3 regions of the Methylobacterium sp. E-025 genome follow, and region 1 is predicted to be linked to each of the others. Evidence: predicted binding sites of a transcription regulator. Region 1 holds the regulator's gene; each other region holds the start of a gene.
What was found. The regulator LexA, encoded in region 1, represses DNA repair genes until DNA is damaged. The targets are predictions, from matches to a motif close to TGTTCNNNNTGTGTTCNG.
Positions count from the first base shown of each region.

Region 2: dinB (DNA polymerase IV) is a predicted target of LexA. The motif match lies at 5,811-5,828, and genes of this name have one in related genera.
Region 3: MKK64_RS19650 (ImuA family protein) is a predicted target of LexA. The motif match lies at 5,888-5,905, and genes of this name have one in related genera.

Region 1 covers NZ_JAKSYR010000071.1:7,643-15,358, reverse strand. Annotated here, with positions in the region: gene MKK64_RS07475 (PAS domain-containing sensor histidine kinase) at 1-432, shown strand, start outside; gene MKK64_RS07470 (creatininase family protein) at 486-1,271, opposite strand; gene MKK64_RS07465 (protein phosphatase CheZ) at 1,338-1,862, opposite strand; gene MKK64_RS07460 (response regulator) at 1,901-2,284, opposite strand; gene MKK64_RS07455 (NAD(P)-dependent oxidoreductase) at 2,582-3,520, shown strand; gene lexA (transcriptional repressor LexA) at 3,691-4,431, shown strand; gene MKK64_RS07445 (ComEC/Rec2 family competence protein) at 4,425-6,770, opposite strand; gene gltX (glutamate--tRNA ligase) at 7,020-7,716, shown strand, end outside.
Region 2 covers NZ_JAKSYR010000115.1:106,995-114,710, forward strand. Annotated here, with positions in the region: gene MKK64_RS16545 (L-lactate permease) at 1-2, opposite strand, end outside; gene MKK64_RS16550 (pyruvate dehydrogenase complex dihydrolipoamide acetyltransferase) at 203-1,633, opposite strand; gene MKK64_RS16555 (Uma2 family endonuclease) at 1,637-2,248, opposite strand; gene MKK64_RS16560 (DUF5076 domain-containing protein) at 2,262-2,537, opposite strand; gene MKK64_RS16565 (pyruvate dehydrogenase complex E1 component subunit beta) at 2,600-4,051, opposite strand; gene pdhA (pyruvate dehydrogenase (acetyl-transferring) E1 component subunit alpha) at 4,120-5,184, opposite strand; gene MKK64_RS16575 (FtsB family cell division protein) at 5,382-5,693, opposite strand; gene dinB (DNA polymerase IV) at 5,915-6,955, shown strand; gene MKK64_RS16585 (SDR family oxidoreductase) at 7,070-7,716, shown strand, end outside.
Region 3 covers NZ_JAKSYR010000135.1:57,166-64,881, reverse strand. Annotated here, with positions in the region: gene MKK64_RS19665 (hypothetical protein) at 1-213, opposite strand, end outside; gene MKK64_RS19660 (error-prone DNA polymerase) at 267-3,590, opposite strand; gene MKK64_RS19655 (Y-family DNA polymerase) at 3,587-5,158, opposite strand; gene MKK64_RS19650 (ImuA family protein) at 5,082-5,858, opposite strand; gene MKK64_RS19645 (collagen-like protein) at 6,088-6,942, shown strand; gene MKK64_RS19640 (spermidine synthase) at 7,129-7,716, opposite strand, start outside.

The DNA of each region.
Region 1 (7,716 bases):
CAGCAGATCCTGGTCAACCTGCTGCAGAACGCCGTGAAGTTCACGCCCGCCAACGGCCGGATCGCGGTGCGCGCCCGCCCAGCCGGCGACCACGCCCACCTGTTCATCGAGGATACCGGGATCGGCATCCCCAAGGCGGCGCTCGCCAGGCTTGGCGCGCCGTTCTCGCAGGTCGAGACCAACCTCACCCGCAGCCACAAGGGCTCCGGCCTCGGCCTCGCCATCGCCCGCTCCATGGCCGAGCTGCACGGCGGCTCCCTGCGCATCCGCTCGGAGGAGACCGTCGGCACCATCGTCCTGGTGCGCCTGCCCCGCCCGACCAGCGAGCACCTCGCGACGGTGGCCGCGGAGGATGCCGGGCAGCAGACCGTCGCGGCGCTCCGCGAGGCGTCTGGGGCGAGCGCGCGGCAGCCGCAGCCGGCCGGCGCCTGACAGGGAGCCGGGGCGAAGCCCGGCTCCGATCCCGAATCGATGCGACGTCGAGGCTACCCGCCCGAAAGGTCGAAGCGCGCCACGTCGTGCAGGAGCGCCACGAACGCCCGCGCGCCGTGGTCGAGGGCGGCCTCGCCCGCCTCGGCGGTGCCGAGCCGGGCATCGCCGATCGCGCCCGACGGATGGAGGTCGCCGGCCTTCCAGGCGAAGGCGGCGGGACGCCCGGCGCGCAGATGCGTGAAGGCGCCCGCCATCGCACGGGTGCGCGAGGGAAAGTCGGCGATCGCCTCGCGCCGAACTAGGTCGGGCCGAAGCGCCAGCATCAGCGCCGTCTCGATCCCGCCGGCATGGATGCCGTGGACGATCTCGTCGTCGGGAAAGCATCCCTTCGGATAGCCGAACCGCGCCCAAGCGGTCGTCACCGCGACCATGCCGAAGCGGGCGCGCAGATCGCCGGCCACGAGGTCGATCAGCGCGCTGTTGCCGCCGTGCGAGGTGACGATCACCAGCCGGTTGCAGCCGGCCCGGTGCACGCCGGCACCGATCTCGGTCCAGGCGGCGAGCGCGGTCGCGGTGGTGAGCGAGAGGGTACCGGGAAAGGCGTCGTGCTCGTCGGACTTGCCGACCGACTGCACCGGCAGCACCAGCACGTCGAGATCGGCGGGCACCAGGGCGCGGGCGCGCGCGAGGTAGCCCTCCATGATCGCCACGTCGGTGCAGAGCGGCAGGTGCGGGCCGTGCTGCTCGATCGCGGCCACCGGCAGCACCGCGACCGTGCGACCCATGCCGCGCCCGGAGACCTCGCGCGTGGTCAGGTCGGACCAGAGCCGTGCCGCCATGCTGTCCCCCGATGCCCCGACGTCAGGCGCAACGCTCTAGCGGAGCCGGCCCCTTCCCGTCGAGGTTCAGGCGAACAGGGCGTCGATGTCGTCCTGTGCCGTCGCCGGGCCGTTCGGCTGCGGGCCGTTGAGGAGCAGGCGCTGGGCGCGCTCGTTGCGCTCGGCCTCGGCCGGGTCCTGTCCGGCGGCGTCCCGCGCCCGCACCGCGCTGGCGAAGCGCGCGAGCCGCAGCTCGAACTGCTGCAGGGCGGCGACCACCTTGCCGATGCGCTGGCCGGTGATGTCCTGGAAGGCGCAGGCCTCGAAGATCGTGCCGATGCCGCTCTCGACCGCGGCGCGGTATTCCGGCCCGTCCGGGAGCGCCAGCATCGACTCGGCCGCCTCCATGATGGTGTTGGTGGCGCCGGCGGTCGCGGCGAGGACGTTGCCGAGCTCCTCGTGCGCCATCGGGATGCGGTCGTGCGTCAGCTCGTTGGCGCGCAGGGCCGCGATCTCGTCGCGCACGTGGGCGATGTAGTCCGCGATCTCGATCAACTCGGACACCATAGTCGCCGGGTTGATCGTCGCGCCGAGCGGTCTTTGCAAACCCATCGTCAGCATTCCTCCGCGTGTCGGCCCCGAAAGGTCGGTCAGGCGCCGCAGACCGCCTCGATCTTGCTCTTCAGGGTCGCGGCGTTGAACGGCTTGACGATGTAGTTGTTCACGCCGGCCTTCTTGGCGGCGATGACGTTCTCGGTCTTCGACTCGGCGGTGACCATGATGAACGGCGTTGTGCGCAGGCCCTCGTCGGCGCGGACGTGGCGAAGCAGCTCGTAGCCGGTCATCGGCTCCATGTTCCAGTCGGAGATCACGAGGCCGTACTTGCGGCCCTTGAGGCGCGCCAGCGCGGCCGTGCCGTCGGAGGCGTCGTCGACCTCCTCGAAGCCGAGCTGCTTGAGCAGGTTGCGGATGATGCGAACCATCGTCTGGTAGTCGTCGACGACCAGGATCGGCATGCTGAGATCGAGGGCCATGGTCAAACTGCTCCGGTGTCTCCGAATCGCCGGCTCGGCCGTCGGCGTCGGTCACGCAATGTCGGGAGGCGCTGTCGCTGGTCGCACCTCATGCCCGGGACCTTACGCCGGGCGGCATTGCGAAGCGGTTAATCGCGCTGCGATCGGCGCACCCACTCGGATAGGCGGCGCGGCCGCCTTTACCGACGCGCTCGGCTGCGTGATGACGATGCCCCCAGCTGCGACGTCGCCCGGACGCCGCGGCAGAGCGGGCAGCCCGCCGGCACCGGCCCGGCCGCGGAGAAGGATCGCCGCCCCATGCGCAAGGTCGTCATCAGCGAGTTCATGGACGAGGCCGCAATCGCGGCGGAGCTCGCGGGGTTCGAGACGCTCTACGATCCGACCCTGGTCGACCGGCCGGACGCCCTGCGCGCGGCGCTCGCGGGCGCGTCCGGGCTGATCGTCCGCAACCGCACGCAGGTGCGCGCGGGCCTGCTCGCGGCGGCATCCGACCTCAGGGTGGTGGGCCGCCTCGGCGTCGGGCTCGACAACATCGATCTGGCCGCCTGCGCCGCCCGCGGGATCGCGGTCCATCCCGCGACCGGCGCCAACGACGGCGCGGTGGCCGAGTACGTGATCGGCACCGCGTTGCTGCTGCTGCGCGGCGCCTACGGCGCGAGCGCGCAGGTCGCCGCGGGCGCGTGGCCGCGCAACGCGCTGATGGGACGCGAGATCGCCGGCAAGCGCCTCGGCCTCGTCGGCTTCGGCGCGATCGCCCGCGAGACCGCCCGCCGTGCGGCGGCCCTCGACATGACCGTCGCCGCCTTCGACCCGCACCTTGCGCCCGACGACGCCGCGTGGCGCCTGGCGCACGGCGCGGTGGCGAGCCTGACCCTTGACGCGCTGGTCGCAACGAGCGACGTGCTCTCGCTGCACGTGCCGCTGACCGAGGCGACGCGCGACATGATCGGGCCGGCGGCGATCGCCCGGATGCGGCCGGGCGCGATCCTGATCAACGCCGCCCGCGGGGGCGTCGTGGACGAGGCCGCCGTCGCCGCGGCGCTTCGGTCCGGGCACCTCGGCGGGGCGGCGCTCGACGTGTTCGCCCATGAGCCCGTGGACGCCGCGGGCGGCGCGGCGCTGATCGACGTGCCGAACCTCATCCTGACCCCTCACATCGCCGGCGTGACGCGGGAATCGAACGTGCGCGTCTCGGCGGTCACCGCCCGCGCCGTGCGCCGCAGCCTCGAGGGCTGAGCCCCACAGCGCAGCGATCGAAAAGGGCTCGGCGCGCGACGAAATTCGATGCAACGGTCGGATCGGCCGATGAGAACCCTTGCGGAACACTTGACGAACGTTTAACGTGTTCGTGTTTTGTTTCTGCGGCTCCACCTTCGTGTGGCCGCGCATTCCTGCGAGCCGCGCCGATGCTGACCCGTAAACAGCTGGATCTCCTGCGATTCATCGACGAGCGGATGCGCGAGGACGGGGTTCCGCCGTCGTTCGACGAGATGAAGGACGCCCTCGATCTCAAGTCGAAATCCGGCATCCACCGGCTGATCACCGCCCTGGAGGAGCGCGGCTTCCTGCGCCGGCTTCCGAATCGGGCTCGGGCGATCGAGGTGCTGCGCATGCCCGACGGCGCCGGCCGCTCCAGCGCGCCCGCCCCGGTGCCGGCAGCTCCCGCCGCGCCGCGCCGGTTCACCCCGAGCGTGGTCGAGGGCGGGCGCTCGAAGGCCGTGCCGCCGCGTCCTTCCACGACGCAGATGGTCGACGACAGCGGTCGCGCGGTGTCGATCCCGGTGATGGGCCGGATCGCGGCCGGCACGCCGATCTCGGCGATCCAGAACCAGAGCCACGCGATCACCATGTCGCCGGACTTCCTGGCCGGCGGCGAGCACTACGCCCTGGAGGTCCGCGGCGACTCGATGGTCGAGGCGGGCATCCTCGACGGCGACCTCGTGGTCATCCGCAAGCAGGACACCGCCAACACCGGCGACATCATCGTGGCGCTGATCGACGACGAGGAGGCGACGCTGAAGCGGCTGCGCCGTCGCGGCTCCTCGATCGCGCTCGAAGCCGCGAACCCGGCCTACGAGACCCGCGTGCTCGGGCCGGATCGGGTGCAGATCCAGGGCCGCCTGGTCAGCCTCGTGCGCCGTTACTGAAGGGTCTCGCCCGGCATCTCCGGGTTCGGGCCGTCCGCGGCCGGATCGTCGGGTGCCGGGTCGGCGTCCTCCGCCCGGGGGGGCGGTACGGCCATGCCCTGGAACGGGACGTCCTTCGGCTTGGGCTCGGCCGCGGGCGACGATCCGCCCGCTGCCGCGTCGTCCGTTCCCTGGGGCGGGGGACGGACCATCGCGGGGCGCCACGGCAGCGTCCGTCCCGGCTCATGCGTGTCGGCCAGAATGAAGCCATTCGGCTCGACGCGGATCGCCACGGCGCCGTGGCTGGCGAGGTAGGCGCGATCGATGACGAGGGCGGCGGCGCAGCCGGGCGGTGCGGCGAGCGCCGTGATCAGCACCGAGGCCTTGGCGCAATCCTGCGCGAAGCCGCGGCGATCCTTCATAAGCGCCACCGCGCGCCCGTCGGCCAACCGAAGCGTGCATCCGATCCGGTCGCAAACGGAACCGCCCGTCGCCTGCGCGCCCGGCCTGCCGTCGCCGTCGGCCTTCAGCCACTGCTCCAGCACGAAGTTCGACGGCCGCCCCAGGGCGACGAGGCTGCCGTCGGCGCGGCGCACCGCCGCTCCGCTGCCCTGGCGGTCGACGTAGATGTCGTAGCGGGCTGGCATCGTCGCCAGGCCGAGCCCGAGCAGCGCCGGCGGCAGGGCGAGCCAGCGCAGGCGCGAGACCGGGAGCGTCGCGAGCAGCAGCCCCGCGGCGAGGCACCCGAGCGCGGCGGTGCCGAAGGCCGGGACCACGACGTTGGCGCGCCCGAGCCCCTGGATCCAGCCGGAGATGGTCAGCATGCCGCGCACCGCCAGTCCCATCAGCCACCAGACCGGCTGGTCGAGGGCGAACGGGTAGGCGACGATGCCCAGCACCGCCGCCGGCATCACCGCGAGCGAGACCAGCGGCAGGGTGAGCGCGTTGCCGATCAGCCCGAAGGGTTGGACGGTCTGGAAGTGGTAGGTGGCGAAGGGCGCGGTCGCGACCTGCGCCACGAGCGTCGTGCCGAGGGTGCCGACCACCGTCGTCAGCGACAGCGCGATCAGCCGGCCGATCCGCCCCGCCCCGTCGCGGCGGAACATCCCTCCATCGATCAGGCGGGCGCAGGCGATGAGGCCGGCCACCGCCCCGAACGACATCTGGAAGCTCGGGCCGAGCAAGCCTTCCGGCTCGTGCGAGAGCGCGATGAGCGCGGCGAGAGCGAGGTTGCGCATGCTGAGCGCCGGGCGATCGACCAGGATCGCCCCGAGCATGATCAGGGTCATCACGAGGGAACGCTCGGCCGCGATGTCCCAGCCGGAGAAGACGCAGTAGGCGGTGACGCCGACCATCGCCAGCGCCGCGGCGATCTTCTTGATCGGCCAGGCCAGCGCCAGGAACGGCACCAGGGCGAGGCCGGCGCGGACGAGCCAGAACACGACCCCGGCGGCCAGCACCATGTGGAGCCCCGAGATCGAGACCACGTGGTAGATCCCCGCCGCCCGCAGCGTGTCGTTGGTGGCCGGCGCGATCAGCCCGCGCTTGCCGGTCACCAGGGCGGCGGCGACGGCGCCCGCCTGGCCGCCGTTGGCGTCGGTGATCCTGCGGGTCAGCGCGTTGCGGGCGTCGTCCACGGCGGCCGCGAGCCGGAGCGACCACGGCACCGGCTCGGGCGGCGGCTTCACCGCGATCTTGCCGAGGAGCGAGCCGACCGCGCCGATCCCGCGGAAGTAGGCGTCGCGGGCGAAATCGTAGCCGCCGGGGCGCGCCGCCTCGGGGGGCGGCAGCAGGCGGGCGGTGGCGGCGATGAAGTCGCCCGGCCGCAGGGGGGGCGCCTTCTTGAACGAGACGCGCACCCGGACCGGCCGCTCGGCCGCCGCCATCGTGCCGAGGCTCGCGACCCGCACCACCAGGCGGGCGCCCTCCTCACGCTCCTCCAGCGATTCGATCAGGCCTTCGAGCGGCGCGATGATGGTGCGGGTCAGCACCGGCGCCGCCACCTGCGCGACCCGCAGGGCGCTCGCCGCGAAGCCGAGGAGCGCCGCCATCAGCCCGAGGGCGACGGCCAGCGCCGCGGGCCGGGCACCGAGGAACGGCAGGGTCGCGGCGCAGGCGCCGGCCGCGACGAGGGGCGCCCAGAGCGAGGGCATGCCGTCGGTGGCGGTGAAGAACGCGAGGATGCCGGCCCCGAAGGCGACCGCGAGCCAGGGAAACAGCCGCCGCTGCTCGGCCTCGATCGCGAGCCCGCCGACGACCCAGCCGCGCACGGCCGGCCCGAGCACGGCGGGCGACAGGGAGCGGCCTGATGCCGACGTGGCGACGGCCCGTCCCGTCGATCGTGCGATGTCCCGCGCCATGATCGGCACACCGGTCGGCGCGAAACGGCTGCGCCGACCCGATTCTTAACGCATCCGCGAGGGCGTGCTAGAGCCGTCCGGGCCGGGTCCGGGCGCAGGTCCCCAGCTTCCGTGCGTCGTCGGGGACGACGAACCGCCTTTCCCTCCGTCGCAGAGCGATCTAGACGCGCGCAACCGGATCGGCCGATCCGTGCCGCGGCCGCGTTCAGGGTGCTCCTTCAGCCCCGTCACCAGAAGATCCATCGTCCGATGTCGTCACCCGTCGTCACGCGCTTCGCGCCCTCGCCCACGGGCTACCTCCATATCGGGGGCGCCCGCACGGCGCTGTTCAACTGGCTCTACGCCCGCCGGATGGGCGGCCGGATGCTGCTGCGCATCGAGGACACCGACCGCGAGCGCTCGACGCAAGGGGCAATCGACGCGATCCTCGACGGGATGAGCTGGCTCGGGCTCGATTGGGACGGCGACGTGGTGTTCCAGTACGCCCGCGCCGAGCGCCACCGCGAGGTCGCCGAGAGCCTGCTCGCCTCGGGCAACGCCTATCGCTGCTACGCCACGCCGGAGGAGCTGACGCAGATGCGCGAGCAGGCCCGGGCGGCGGGCAAGCCGCTGCGCTACGACGGGCGCTGGCGCGACCGCGACCCGTCCGAGGCACCGGCCGGGGTGAAGCCGGTGATCCGGCTGCGCGCCCCGAGCGAGGGCGAAACGATCGTCGACGACGCGGTGCAGGGCCGCGTCACCTGGGCCAACCGCGACCTCGACGACCTCGTGCTGCTGCGCTCGGACGGCAACCCGACCTACATGCTCGCCGTCGTCGTCGACGACCACGACATGGGCGTCACCCAGGTGATCCGCGGCGACGACCACCTCACCAACGCCGCGCGCCAGAGCCAGATCTTCTCGGCGCTCGGATGGGAGGTGCCGAGGATGGCGCACATCCCGCTGA
Region 2 (7,716 bases), on a different contig from region 1:
ACGGGCGCATTCCTCCGATGGCCCGGGTTGATCCGCGGGCCGTTGGAGGCGGTGCTAGCAGAGCGGCGAATCCGGCTCAACGCCGAGAGATAATGTATTCAGAAGGTGCTGCGCGCCGACCGCTCCGGCACTTATCGCGAAAGCGGCCGGCGGCTCGGCTCGGCACGACGCGGTCTCGCCGCGCCGCGCGACCGGCCCGTCGTCAGACCAGCATCCCCATCGGGCTCTCGATCAGGCCCTTGAAGGCCGCGATCAGCTCGGCGCCGAGCGCGCCGTCGAGCACGCGGTGGTCGCAGGAGAGGGTCGCGGTCATCACCTGGGCGACGGCGGGCGCGCCGTCCTTGACCACGACCCGCTTCTCGCCGGCGCCGACCGCCAGGATCGAGGATTGCGGCGGGTTGATCACCGCGGTGAAGTGCTTGATCCCGAACATGCCGAGGTTCGACACCGAGGTGACGCCGCCCTGGTACTCCTCCGGCTTCAGCTTCTTGGCGCGCGCACGGGCCGCGAAGTCCTTCATCTCGTTGGAGATGGTGGACAGCGTCTTCTCGTCGGCCCGGCGGATGACCGGGGTGAACAGGCCGCCGTCGATCGCCACGGCGACGCCGACCTCGGCGTTCCTGAAGCGCAGCACCCGGTCCTCGGCCCAGACGGCGTTGGCCATCGGTACCCGGGTCAGGGCGAGGCCCATCGCCTTGATGACGAAGTCGTTGACCGAGAGCTTGAACAGCGGCTTGCCGTCCTTGTCCTTGCCGGCGCTCCGGTTGAGCTGCTCGCGAAGCGCCATCAGCGCGTCGATCTCGCAATCCACGGTCAGGTAGAAGTGCGGCGCAACCTGCATCGCCTCGGTGAGGCGCTTGGCGATGGTCTTGCGCATGCCGTCGAGCGGCACCTCCTCGTAGCTGTCCTTGGCGTAGAAGCCGCGGACCTGATCGGTGGTGAGGCCGGCGGCCCTGGCCGCGGGGGCGGGCGCGGCGGCTTGCGCCGGCGGTGCCGCCTCGGGCGCCTTCGGGGCCGCCTTGGGGGCGGGCGCGGCCTTGCCGGTGCCGGCCTCCTTGGCGGCGCGGACGTCGCGCTCGATCACCCGGCCGCGCGGGCCCGACCCCTGCACGGCCGAGAGGTCGATGCCCTCCTGCTTCGCGATGCGGCGGGCCAGCGGCGAGGCGAAGACGCGCTCGCCCGCCCCGCTCGGCGGATGGGCGGCGCCCTCGGACTTGGCGCTAACGGGCTCGGAAGCGGGCCGCGCCCCGTCGGGGGCCTCGTTGACCCGCTCGTAGGACATGTGGCCGCCGCCGGGCGTGGTGTTCTCGTTCGCCGACGACGCGTCGGCCTTCGGCGCCTGGGCCGGCGCCGGCGCCGCGCCGCCCGCCTGGACCCCGGCCGGATCCTCGCCGTCCACGGCGATCACCGCGATCAGGTCGTTGACCGGCACGTCGGCGGTGCCCTCGGGCACGACGATCCGGGCGAGCACGCCCTCGTCGATCGCCTCGACCTCCATGGTCGCCTTGTCGGTCTCGATCTCGGCGAGCACGTCGCCGGACTTGATCGCGTCGCCCTCCTTCTTGAGCCACTTGGCGAGGTTGCCCTTCTCCATGGTCGGCGAGAGGGCGGGCATCAGGACGTTGACGGGCATGGTTCAGGTCTCGTCCGAGGGCAGGGAGGGGGCGTCGGGTTCGGCGCGGGGATCGGCGAAGGGAAACAGGTCGTCCAGCGGAAACGGGACGGCGTCGAAGGGCGGCAGGGCCACGGTCTCGCGGCGCGTCACCGTCCCGAGCAGCAGCCATCGGGACGCGGTCAGCGCGAAGGCCTCCAGCACGCCGTCGGCGGGATCGAGCAGCCAGAGGTGCCCGACGCCGGCCTCCGCGTAGATGCGCCGCTTCGGGCCGCGGTCGAGACGCACCGTGGACGGCGACAGGATCTCGCAGACCCAGTCCGGCGGCGTCTCGACGAAGGCGGTCTCCGGCTCGGCCGGCAGCCGCTCGCGGCGCCAGCCGGCGAGATCGGGCACCACGACCTGCGCTCCGAGATGGAGCTCGGGTTCGATCATGAAGATCCAGCCGCCCGGTCCGCCGCGTCCGTGCCGGAAAGGGGGGCCCAGAACGGAGCCGAGATCCAACGCCGCCATCGCATGCCGCGGCCGCGGTCGCGGATGCGTCTCCAGCGCCCCGTCGATGATCTCGGCGACGAGGTGATCGGGGACCGCTTCGAGGTCGGCGTAGGTGGCGTGCCGGAGCGCGGGTTCGGCCATGGCCAGAATCCCGTCAGTTCAGGCCGCCGGGATCGAGGCCCTCGGCCTCCCACCCCGCGCGAATGCGCTCGAACGCCTCCTCCTCCGACAGGTCGGTCTCCAGGACGTAGGCGCGGGCGGCCTGCCGGGCGAGGTCGACCATCAGGCGGCCCCACGTGGCGGGGTCGTCGAAGGACCGGCGCAACGCCACGCTCACCGCCCCGTCGACCACGGCGGCGCGCAGCACCTCGATGCCGCCCTGCTCCAGGGCGTCGGGGGGAATCTCGAGGGCTTGGAAGGATTCACTCATACGACGTCATGACCCATCGATCGGCCCCGTTCCCGCCGGTCAGGCACGAAGGCGGATCGCATTCACCGGTAGCAGACGGCCTTGGCCGCCTCGACGACCTCGGCGACGTTGGGCAGCGCCAGCTTCTCGAGGTTGGCGGCGTAGGGCATCGGCACGTCCTTGCCGGTGACGCGCAGCACCGGCGCGTCGAGGTAGTCGAACGCGTCGACCATCAGGCGGGCCGAGATCTCGGCGCCGATGCCCGATTGCGGGAAGCCCTCCTCCACCGTGACGCAGCGGCCGGTCTTCTTGACCGACGCGAGCACGGTCTCGGTGTCCATCGGCCGGATCGTGCGCAGGTCGATCACCTCGGCCTCGATGCCCTGGTCGGCCAGGATCTGCGCCGCCTTCAGGGCGTAGGTCATGCCGATGGCGAAGGAGACGATGGTCACGTCCTTGCCGGTGCGGTGGATCCGCGCCTTGCCGATCGGCAGCACGAAGTCGTCGAGCTTCGGCACCGGGAAGGTCTGGCCGTACAGGATCTCGTTCTCGAGGAAGATCACCGGGTTCGGGTCGCGGATCGCGGCCTTGAGCAGGCCCTTGGCGTCCGACGCCGTGTAGGGGGCGATCACCTTCAGGCCCGGCACGTTGGAGTACCAGGCGGCGTAGTCGTGGCTGTGCTGGGCGCCGACGCGGGCGGCGGCGCCGTTGGGGCCGCGGAACACGATCGGGCAGCCGAGCTGGCCGCCGGACATGTACAGGGTCTTGGCCGCCGAGTTGATGATGTGGTCGATCGCCTGCATGGCGAAGTTGAAGGTCATGAACTCGACGATCGGCTTCAGGCCCGACAGGGCCGCGCCGACGCCGATGCCGGCGAAGCCGTGCTCGGTGATCGGGGTGTCGACCACGCGGCGGGCGCCGAATTCCTGCAGCAGGTTCTGCGTGACCTTGTAGGCGCCCTGGTACTCGGCGACCTCCTCGCCCATCACGAAGACGTCCTCGTCCCGGCGCATCTCCTCGGCCATGGCGTCGCGCAGCGCCTCGCGGACGGTCATCGTCACCATCTCGGTGCCGGCCGGGAACTCCTCCATCACCGGCTCGGTGGCCTTGTTGGTGATGGTGGCGGGCGCGGCCGGCGCCGCGGGCTTGTCGTCGCCGGTCTTGGCGGTGGCCGACGGGCCGGAGGCCATGCCCTCGGCCTGCATCGTCGGCGTCGGGGCGGGCTGCCCGCCCGTGTCCGCACCGTTCGGCTTCGACGAGGCCCCTCCGGCGGCGGCGGCCGCGACGTCCTCGCCCTCGCCCGCGATGATCGCGATCGGGGTGTTGACGGCGACGCCCTCGGTGCCCTCGGCGACCAGGATCTTGGCGAGCGTGCCCTCGTCGATCGCCTCGACCTCCATGGTCGCCTTGTCGGTCTCGATCTCGGCGAGCACGTCGCCGGACTTGATCGCGTCGCCCTCCTTCTTGAGCCATTTGGAGAGCTTGCCCTCCTCCATGGTCGGAGACAGGGCGGGCATCAGGATGTCGGTCGCCATGGAGGGTCTCTGATCGGTGAGGCGGGCGGGGCGGCCTGGCAGGGGATCGTCGCGGGGCGGCGGCGCCCTCAGGCGCGCGCTTCCAGGAGGATGTCGGTCCACAGCTCGGACGGATCCGGCTCGGGATCGTGCGTCGCGAACTCGGCGGCGTCGTTGACGGTCTCGCGGACCTTGGCGTCGGTGGCCTTGAGCTCGGCCTCGGCGACGCCGTGCAGCTCGATCAGGCGCTTGCGCACCATCTCGATCGGGTCGTGCTCGTCGCGCATCTTCGAGACTTCGTCCTTCGTGCGGTACTTCGCCGGGTCGGACATCGAGTGGCCGCGATAGCGGTAGGTCTGCATCTCGAGGATGTAGGGCCCCTCCCCGGTGCGGGCATGCGCGATCGCCCGGCCCGCCGCCTCGCGGACCGTGCGCACGTCCATGCCGTCGACCTGCTCGCCGGGGATGCCGAACGAGATGCCGCGGCGGGAGAAGTCCGTCTGCGCCGAGGCGCGGGCGACCGAGGTGCCCATGGCGTAGCGGTTGTTCTCGATCACGTAGACCACGGGCAGCTTCCACAGCTGCGCCATGTTGAAGCTCTCGTAGACCTGGCCCTGGTTGGCCGCGCCGTCGCCCATGTAGGTCAGGCTGACCTTGCCGTTCTTGCGGTAGGCGTCGGCGAAGCCGAGGCCGGTGCCGAGCGAGACCTGCGCGCCGACGATGCCGTGCCCGCCGAAGAACTGCTTCTCGCGGCTGAACATGTGCATCGAGCCGCCCTTGCCGCGGCTGTAGCCGCCGCGGCGGCCGGTGAGCTCGGCCATCACCCCCTTCGGGTCCATGCCGCAGGCGAGCATGTGGCCGTGGTCGCGGTAGCCGGTGATGACCTGGTCGCCGTCGACCGAGGCCATCTGCATGCCGATGACGACCGCCTCCTGGCCGATGTAGAGGTGGCAGAACCCGCCGATCAGGCCCATTCCGTAGAGTTGCCCCGCCTTCTCCTCGAAGCGGCGGATCAGCAGCATCTGATGGTAGGCGTGGAGGTCTTCCTCGCGGGTGAATTGCGGCGCGTTCGGTGCGGGCTGGTGCTCGGCCGCCACGGCCTCCGGCGTCTCCGCGGCAGGGTTGGGCTGCCCCGCATCTTTCGCGGCATCCATCGGCGTGCTCCCGTGCTGGCGTCTGTTCCCTCCCGGTTTAGGACACGCGCTCCGGGAATGCGAGGGCCGACGCTCTGACAGGTGTTTGTGGTTGTCATACCCGATCCGCATGCCCGATCCGCATGATCCCCTCGGGACGGCGGATGCGGGCTGCGCTCAAGCCGGGACGCGCGCGTGGGACTGGAGGCGGTGCCCGCTCACGGGTCGATGACGACCACGTCGTTGGCGTGCACCCGGCCGAGGACGACCCGGGCGCGCTCCTCCAGCAGGTCGCGGTCGATCTGCTCGCTGCGCAGCAGCGCGACGCGGTGCTCCCAGGTCGCCCGCTCGGCCTTGGCCGCCGCGAGCTCCCGGGTGAGCCCGAAGGCCTGGATCTTGAGGGCGCGCTTGGCCTCCAGGCCCCGGTTGCCGTTCTCGGCCTGGTACACGAAGTAGCCGACCACCAGCCCGGACAGGGTCCAGAGGCTGAGAGGCAAAACGACCATTCTGACGCGGCGACGGACGACCATGGCGCGACCATCGTCCGGGTCGGTTAACAAAGCCTTTGCCGCGGCCGCCGATCGTGCGCTCGGCGGTGGACGGCGGCGCCCGGGTGGGTTGAACCGCGCCCCGCGGTGATGGACAGTCGGAACAAAGATCGAACATTGAGGCGGCCGCCCTGCGGTGCGGCGGTCTCGCGGAACGGGACAGCGCAGTGACCGCCCCGGTACGGAAAGTCATCCACATCGACATGGACGCGTTCTACGCCTCCGTCGAGCAGCGCGACGACCCGGCCCTGCGCGGCCGGCCGGTTGCGGTTGGCGGCTCGCGCGAGCGCGGCGTGGTCGCCGCCGCGAGCTACGAGGCGCGGGCCTTCGGGGTGCGCTCGGCGATGCCCTCGGTGACGGCGCGCCGGCTCTGCCCGGACCTGGTGTTCGTGCGCCCGCGCTTCGAGGTCTACCGCGGCATCTCGGAGGAGATCCGGACGGTGTTCTCCGAGCACACGCCGGTGATCGAGCCGCTCTCCCTCGACGAGGCCTACCTCGACGTCACCGAGAACCTGCAGGGCCTGCCGACCGCCACCGCCGTCGCCCGGGCGATCCGCACCACGATCCGCGCGCGCACCGGACTCGTCGCCTCGGCCGGCGTCTCGTACAACAAGTTCCTCGCCAAGGTCGCCTCGGACTACCGCAAGCCCGACGCGCTGTTCGTGATCACCCCCGAGATGGGCCCGGCCTTCGTCGAGGACCTCGCCATCGGCCGCTTCCACGGCATCGGCCCGGTGACGGAGGCGAAAATGCGCCGCCTCGGCATCCACACCGGCCGCGACCTCAAGGCCCGCTCGCTGGAGGATCTGGCCGCCATCCTCGGCAGCGCCGCCCCCTACTATCACGGGGTGGCCCGCGGCATCGACGAGCGCCCGGTGCGGGCGCACCGCATCCGCAAGTCGATCGGTGCCGAGAACACCTTCTCCGACGACAGCGCCGACCTCGAAATCCTCGCCGAGCGCCTCGCGCCGATCCTCGATAAGGTCGCGGCGGCCTGCGCCGCCAAGGGGCTGCGCGGCCGGACCGTGACGCTGAAGGTGAAGTTCTCCGACTTCGCGCAGGTCACGCGGGCGCGCTCCCTGGCGGCCCCCGTCGGCGACCGCGCCAGCCTGGAGGCGATCAGCCTGGGCCTGCTGCGCGACCTCCGCCCGCTCCGGCGCAGCGTGCGGCTGCTCGGCGTCTCGCTCTCGGCCCTCGACCACGGCGACGCCGCGGAACCGCTGCAGCTCGGCCTGGCGATCTGAGGCGTCGCCGCGATCGTTCGATCGGGATCGCCGGCGCCGCGGTCATCGGGTCGCGCCTGCGTCCGCGGCGCTGCGCCCTATCTCGATGGGAAGCGACACCGGGAGCAGCCAACCATGACCGACGATCCCCGCGAGGCCGGAGCCCGGCCCCCCTTCCCCGGCGACCAGCAGCAGGAGCGGCCGGGATTGTCGTCGCGGATGACCCCCGCCCCCGATCACGGCGAGCACAGCTACGTCGGCAAGGGGCTGCTGACGGATCAGGTCGCGCTGATCACCGGCGGCGATTCCGGGATCGGCCGCGCGGTGGCGATCGCCTACGCCCGCGAGGGCGCCGACGTGGCGATCTCCTACCTGCCGGTCGAGCAGTCCGATGCCGAGGAGACGGCGCGCTGGGTCGAGCGGGCCGGGCGCCGCGTCCTGCTGCTGCCGGGAGACCTGCGCGAGGAGGCCCATTGCCGCGACCTCGTCGCCCGCACGGTGGCCGCGTTCGGGCGCCTCGACGTCCTGGTCAACAACGCGGCCGCGCAGACGATCAACGAAGGGCTCGACGACGTGACGGCGGAGGACCTCGAGGGCTCGTTCCGCGCCAACGTCTTCGCGATGTACTACCTCGCCCAGGCGGCGGTGCCGCACATGAAGCCGGGCTCGGCGATCGTGAACTCGACGAGCCAGCAGGCCAAGGTCGCCGACAAGACGATGCTGATCTACGCCGCCACCAAGGGCGCGATCGCGAGCCTGACGATCGGGCTGTCGAACCTGCT
Region 3 (7,716 bases), on a different contig from region 1:
CGTCTCGCCGGAGCTCGCCTGGACGATCGGCTCGGCCCGGCAGGTCAGGTCGAGCTTGATCGCGCCGGGCACCCGGATGTCGATGCTGGGGCCGGCGCGGCGCCCGACCTTGCCGCCTGTGGCGGCGGCGATCCTCTGGGCGAGGCCGTCGCATTCGTCGGCGCGGGCAGCGGCGGGGATCAGCAGGAGGCAGGCGAGGGCGAAGCGAAGCATGGCCGCACCATACGCGCAGCCGGTCGGCTGTCGAGGCTCGGCGCGCGGCGCCCTCAATGGAAATCCCGGCTGCGATAGGTCCGCCGGTCGGTGGGAGCCCCGAAATCGTTGGTCTCGGGCGGCAGGCGCACGCCGCCGGCGCGAAGCTCGAGCAACTCCTCCGTCAGGTCGCGGAACCGCTCGGCGATGAGGTGGACCACGCCCTCGGCCCGCTGCACCCGGCCCTGCACCGCGAGGAAGCGGGCGTTCATCGCGGCGCGGCGGTTGGCCTCGAACACCTTCTTCCAGACGATGACGTTGGCGATGCCGGTCTCGTCCTCGAGGGTCAGGAACACCACGCCCTTGGCGGTGCCGGGGCGCTGCCGCGTCAGCACCAGCCCGGCCACGGTGACGCGACCGTTCTGGGGAAAGCCGGGATCGTGATGCTCGCGGGCCGGGACGGCGCCGATCCGGGCGAGCCGGGCGCGGAAGAACGCGACCGGGTGGCCCTTCAGCGAGAGCCCGGTGGCGGAATAATCCTCGGCCACCTGCTCGGAAGCCGGCATCGGCGGCAGCGCCACGGTCGGCTCGTCGCGGAAGAGCCCGTCGTCGGCATGGAAGGCGAAGAGCGGCAACGGCGCCTCCAGCAGGTGCGCGCGCCGGCCGAGAACTTCGTCCGGCACGGGCTTGGCGATGCGACCGCCCTCCAGCGTCCGCACCATCCACAGGGCCGCCCGCCGGTCGAGGTCGAGGGAGCGGAACGCGTCGGCCTCGGCCAGCCGCTCCAGCGCGTTGCGGGGCAGCGCCAAGGCCGCCTGCAGGCCCTCGATGCTGGCATAGCCATTGGCCCGCAACGCCACGAGCCGGCGCATCGCAGCCTGCGGCAGCCCGGTGATCTGCCGCAGACCGATCCGCACCGCGAGCCGCTTCGGCACCCCGGGCGGGGGAACCTCCGCGGCCGGCTCCAGGGTGCAGTCCCAGTCGCTGGCATTGACGTCGGGCCCGCGCACCTCGACGCCGTGAGCGCGGGCGTCGCGCACCAGCTGCGCCGGCTGGTAGAAGCCCATCGGATGCGAATTGAGGATAGCGGCCAGGAACACGTCCGGGTGCCGGCATTTCAGCCAGGCCGAGGCGTAAACCAGAAGCGCGAAGCTCGCCGCATGGCTCTCCGGGAAGCCGTAGGTGGAGAACCCGCGGATCTGCGCGAAGCAGCGCTCGGCGAAGTCCCTCGGGTAGCCCCGTCCGGTCATCCCGCCGATGAACTTCTGCTCGAAGCCGCCGATCGTGCCGACGTGCCGGAAGGTCGCCATCGCCCGGCGCAGGCCGTCGGCCTCGGCCGGGGTGAAGCCGGCCGCGGTGATCGCGATCTGCATGGCGTGCTCCTGGAAAAGCGGCACGCCGAAGGTCTTTTCGAGGACCTTCTCCAACTCGTTGGCCGGCCCGTGATCGGGGTGGGGGGCCGGGTATTCCACCGGTTCGGCACCCGACCGCCGCCGCAGGTAGGGGTGCACCATGTCCCCCTGGATCGGGCCGGGGCGGACGATCGCGACCTGCACCACGAGGTCGTAGAATGCGTTCGGCTTCAGCCGCGGCAGCATCGACATCTGCGCCCGGCTTTCGACCTGGAACACGCCGACGGAATCGGCCTTCGACAGCATCGCGTAGACCTCCGGATCCTCCGGCGGCAGGTCGGCGAGGGTCGGGTAGTCGAGGCCGTAGTCGCGGGCCAGGAAATCGAGCCCGCGGCGGATGCAGGTGAGCATGCCGAGCGCCAGCACGTCGACCTTCATCAGGCCGACCACGTCGATGTCGTCCTTGTCCCATTCGATGAAGGTGCGGTCGGGCATCGCGGCGTTGCCGACCGGCACGGTCTCGTCGAGCCGCCCGCGGGTCAGAACGAACCCGCCGACGTGCTGCGACAAGTGCCGTGGGAAGCCGATCAGCGAGACCGCGAGGTCCACCGCCTGCCGGATCGCCGGGTTTCCGGGATCGAGGCCGGCCTGGGCCACGTGCTTGTCCGGCAGGTCCTTGCCCCACGACCCCCACACCGTCTCGGCGAGCGAGGCGGTGATGTCCTCGGTCAGCCCCAGCACCTTGCCGACCTCGCGGATGGCCGAGCGCGGGCGGTAGTGGATCACCGTCGAGCAGATCGCCGCGCGCTCGCGGCCGTACTTGCCGTAGAGGTACTGGATCACCTCCTCGCGGCGCTCGTGCTCGAAGTCGACGTCGATGTCGGGCGGCTCGTCGCGGTTCTCGGAGATGAAGCGGGCGAACAGCAGGCGGATCTGGGTCGGGTCGACCGCGGTGATGCCGAGGCAGAAGCACACGGCGGAGTTGGCGGCCGAGCCGCGGCCCTGGCACAGGATGCCCCGGCCGCGCGCGAACTCCACGATGTCGCGGATGGTGAGGAAGTACTGCGCGTAGTTCATCTTCGCGATGAGGGCGAGCTCCCCATGAAGCGTCCTCTCGATGTCCTCGGGGACGCCGTCGGGGAAGCGCCAGCGCGCGCAGTCCCAGACCCGTTCCTCCAGGTAGTCCTGAGGCGTCCGGTTCGGCGGCACCGGCTCCTTGGGGTACTCGTAGCTCAGCATCCCGAGGGAGAAGCCGCAGGCCTCCGCGATCTCGACCGTGCGGGCGAGCGCCTCCGGATGGTCGGCGAACAGCCGCGCCATCTCCGAAGGCGGCTTGAGATGGCGCTCGGCGTTGGCTTCCAGGCGGTAGCCGGCATCCGCGAGGGTGCAGCCCTCGCGGATGCAGGCGATCACGTCCTGCAGCGGACGCCGGTCGGGATGGTGGTAGAGCGCGTCGGACACCGCGACCATCGGCGCGCCGAGGCGATGCCCGAGCTCGGCGAGCAGCCCGAGACGCCGGCGCTCGTCGCCGCGGTGGCGGTGGCTGGCACCGAGCCAGACCCTTCCGGGTGCGGCGGCCGCCAGCGCCTCGACCCGGGCGGAGAAGGCCACGGGCGGCACCAGCCGCCGGCCGGGGGGCATCGCGATGAAGACCTGGCCCTCGGCCGCCTCCAGCATCTCCGCGAAGGAGAAGCGGCATTCGCCCTTGCGCGCCCGCCGGTTGCCCGAGGACAGCAGCCGGCACAGGCGGCCGTAGCCCGCCCGATCCATCGGGTAGGTCACCGCCTCGAACCCATCCTCGGTGACGAGCCGCACCCCCGGCAGGAACGGGATGTTCCAGATGTCCTTCGCGCCCGGTCGCTCCGGCTTCACCCGCGCCGCCGCATAGGCGCGGACCACCCCGGCGAAAGTGTTGCGGTCGGCGATGCCGATGGCGCGGAGCCCGTAGGCGATCGCCTGCTCGACGTATTCCTGCGGATGCGAGGCGCCGCGCAGGAACGAGAAGTTGGTCGAGACGGCCAGTTCCGCGTAAGCCGCCGCCGTCACGCGAACAGCCCGTGCACGAACCACGCGGCCGGCCGGTCGGCCAGGTTCGGGCCGTCGCGGTAGAGCCAGAGCCGGCGGCCGGATTCGCACTCGACGACGTAGTAGTCGCGCGGGACGCCGGACTCGCGCCACCATTCGGGCTCGATCCGTTCCGGCCCTTCCGAATGCGCGATCCGATGGAGGCGGGAGCGCCAGCGGAAACGGCGCGGCGGCCCCTCCGGCACCAGGGCGATCACGTCCTCGGCCGCCTCGCCGCGGTCGAACAGCACCAGCGGCCGGGGACCGATGCCGGCATCGGGATCGGGCCAGTGCAGGACGATGCGCTCGATGCGCCAAGGTTCGGTGCGCCAAGGTTCGGTGTGCCAGGGGGCGATGCGGTCGGCGCGCTCGGGCACGTGGCTTGCACGGGGGCTCAGGCGGATCACGGGTCGGCCGAAGCGCTGGCGCAGGGCGTCGGCGAGGCCGGCGGTCCGGTCGTCCTGAGGGGCGGGGCCGGTGGCGAGGGTAGCCTGGCGGCCGGGCATCGGGCCGGTGGCGGACACGTCCAGGCGGACCGTCTCGAAGCCGAAGCCGGCATCCAGGCCAGAGCCGAGCCGTTCGAGCCGAAGCTGCAGCAGGCGCGCGACATGGTCGGGGCTGCGGCTCGGCTCGGACAGGCCGAGGTCGAGGGCGCGCACCACGTCGTCGACCCGGTGCAGCGACAGGCGAAAGCCGCGGGCGCCGAGCCCGTCCGCCTCGAGGCGCGGCGCGATCTCGGCCATCAGCCGCCGCACCGTGGCGACGATGATCTCCTGGCTGCCGATCGGATCGAGGAAGCCGCGGGCGGCGCCGTAGCGCACGGGCTCCGTGACCGGGACGAGCGGCTCCGGCCGGCACCCGGCCGCCTGGTCGAGGCGAACGAGGAGCGCCGCGCCGAAGCGGCGGGCCAGCGGCGGGCGCGGCGCGTCGAGGACGGCGCCGATCCTGGGCAGGCCGAGCCGCTTCAGGGCGACGGCGACGGCTGGCTCGCAGCGCAGGGCCTCGACGGGGAGGGGCCTCAGGGCCTGCTCGGTCCTCTCCGATGGGACGCACATGGTCTCGCCGCGCCCGTATCGCGCGAGGGCGAAGGCCGCGCCGGGCGTGTCGGCGAGCGCGATCCGTGCCGGGATCCCGGATCGCGCGAGGCGCGCGGCGAGGTCCGCGATTAGATCGGCTTCGCCGCCCAGGAGGTGGGCCGCCCCCGCGACGTCGAGGTACAGGCCGTCGCAGGCCTCGGCCGGGCCGAAGGGGACGACGCACGGCGTGTAGCGCTGCGCCCAGAGGCAGAGCCTGGCGAACGCCGCCGCGTCGGCGGCCGGATCGGCCGGGTAGACGTGGAGCGGGGTCGAGATCCGCGCCCGCACGCGGCCCAGCGGCTCGCCGCGTCGCAGGCCGAGGGCGGCTGCGGCGGGGTTCACGGCGGTGAGCCGCAGGCCGCCGGCCCCGGCGGCGGCGATCACCAGGGGGACGCCGTCATCCGGCGCGGCTCCCGCGCGCATCAGGCGCGCGACGGGCCAGTCCGTCAGGCAGATCGAAACGATGCGCGGCATGATCCCACTCCAGGAGCCAGTCGCCCGGCCGGCCGTTGCGGCAGCGGTCGAGCCGTGCGCGCCAACGGGGACGCAGGGTGCAGCCGAACCGGTCGCGCGCCGCGCCGCCGGCCGCGATCCGCCAGCGCGTCGCCGCGCCGTTCGGCAAGTCGGCCCGGCCGGGCCGCAGGATGAGGAGCAGGGGCGGCGCGGTGCCGAAGGATCCGGCGGCCAGCTGCAGGCGCCGGCCCGGCTTCAGCGGAAGCCCATCCGCGACGAGCCCGGCCACCGCCGCGAGGTGCCCGGCGCGCAGCGTCTCCTCGAGGGCACCGAACACGGAGGCGTCGGCCTCGGCTTCCAGCAGCAGCAGGCGCCCCGGATCGAGCCCGAGCCCGGTGAGGCCGTGGCCGTAGGGGATGGGATGGCCGGGGGCGACGACGAGGAGGGCGTCGCCCGCCGCCCGCGCGAGATGGCGGGCGACCAGGGCCAGCACGAAACCGAGGGCCGAGGCTTCGTCGCCCGCGCCCTCCGGGGCGACCTCGTGCAGGAGGCCGAGGCCGAGGCCTCCGCCGGGAAGCCGCGCGTCGAGGTCGGCGACGCCCAACGGCAGCACGCCGCCCGCGCCGGGGCGCCGCTCCGCGTCGAGGCGGGCCCGCAATTCCGCGAGCCGTTCCGCCGTGGACGGTCCCTGCTCATCCGGCTCGTCACGCGACCGCTCCATCCCGTCCCAGCTCCAACATGACGTCAGATAGGAACAAAACAAGAACACTTTCAAACGGTTTCGCACCGCCCGAAAATAGTCCCGCCGGGGCAGCAGCTTGGCCTGTGGACGGGTGTGGAAGGGTGTGGATCGGCTCCATTTGAAGGCGGCCATGGCCAGGGTTGACCCCGGTGGCAGCCGGGCGGCAATGTCCCGCCGCCGCGCGATCCGGCGGCGGGGAATGTCCGACATGATCTTTCATCGCGCGCGCTTCGCCACGCTGATCGCCGGATGCCTCGTTCTCGCCGGCGGCGCGCAAGCCCAGCAGCCGGCGGCGCCGGGACTCGATGCGCCCGCCGCGTCCGCACCGGCCCACCAGCGTGCGCGTCGGCCTCAGGCGCCGTCCCAGCCGATCATGGTCTACGACGCCCGCATCGAGGCCGGCGACCTGCGGATCTCGGGTTCGGTGCGCAAGGGCGGCGCCGTCGTCGTGATGGACGAGGACGTGTCGGTGATGGCCGATTCCCGCGGCCGCTTCCTGTTCCGTCTGCCCTACCGACCGGGCAGCTGCGTCGTGTCGCTGAAGAGCAACGAGGACGAGCGCGAGGCCGTGATCGCCAACTGCGCCCCCGAGGGACAGGCCGGCGCCAAGGGCGAGACCGGGGTGCGCGGCGAGCCCGGCCCGCAGGGCGTGGCGGGGCTTCCCGGCCCGGCCGGACCGGCGGGCGAGGCCGGCCCGAAGGGCGAGACGGGTCCCAGAGGCGAGACGGGTCCTAAGGGCGAGACGGGTCCGAAAGGGGAGGCGGGCCCCAGAGGCGCGGCGGGCCCCCAGGGAGATGCGGGACAGAAGGGGGAAGCCGGCCCGGCGGGACCTGCCGCCACCGCGCTCCCTGCCGCAGCCCCCGCGACGCCGTTCCGGGCGGTACGGAGCGAGACCTGCCCGGCCACCGGCTGCGAGATCGCCTGCGCGGGCGGCGAGGTCTTCGTCTCGGCCTACTGCCTCAAGGCCGGCACCCCGGTCTTCTCGCAAGGCACCGACGGGACGGCAACCGCCTCCTGCCCGTCGGAAGCCGCCGGCATGGTCGGGTTCTGCGCGCGGATGTGACGGTCGCGTCACCGGATCGATCGCGCGAGGCACGGCACGGACCTCTCCCGTGGGAGAGGGTTGGGGTGACGGCGTGACTCCTCCGCAAAGCTCACGCCCCTCAACCTGTCCTTCTCCTTATGGGAGATGGGACCCGCGCTTCGAACCGGCCGGTCGGTCGCGGAGGGGATGAGGTAATTCCAGGCCTCAGCCGCGGCCGGAACGTACGGCGAGCCAGATCACGTGGCGGGCGCCGCCCTTTCGGCCGTTGGCGCGGGTGGCGACCTCCTCGACGCTCAAGCCCGCATCGTGCAGGCGGCGGCCGAAGCTGCGGTCCGGCCCCGCGGACCAGACCGCGAGGACCCCGCCCGGACGCAGGGCGGCATAAGCGGCGCCGAGGCCGGCCGGATCGTAGAGCCTGTCGTTGGAGGCCCGCGTCAGGCCGTCCGGCCCGTTGTCGACGTCGAGCAGGATCGCGTCCCAGGCGGCCGGACGCTCGCCGATCGCGCGCGCCACGTCCACCTCGCGCAAGGTTACGCGGGGATCGTCCAGGATGCCGTCGAACACGCCGGCCAGGGGTCCGCGCGCCCAGGCGGCCACAGCGGGCACGAGCTCGGCCACCGTCACCGCCGCTCCGGGAGGCAGCGCACCGAGCGCGGCGCGCAGGGTGAAGCCCATACCGAGCCCGCCGATCAGCACGTGCGGCGCCTTGCGTGATGCGATCCTGCCGCAGGCCAGAGTCGCCAGCGCCTCCTCCGAGCCGCTGAGCCGGCTGTTCATCAACTCGTTCTGGCC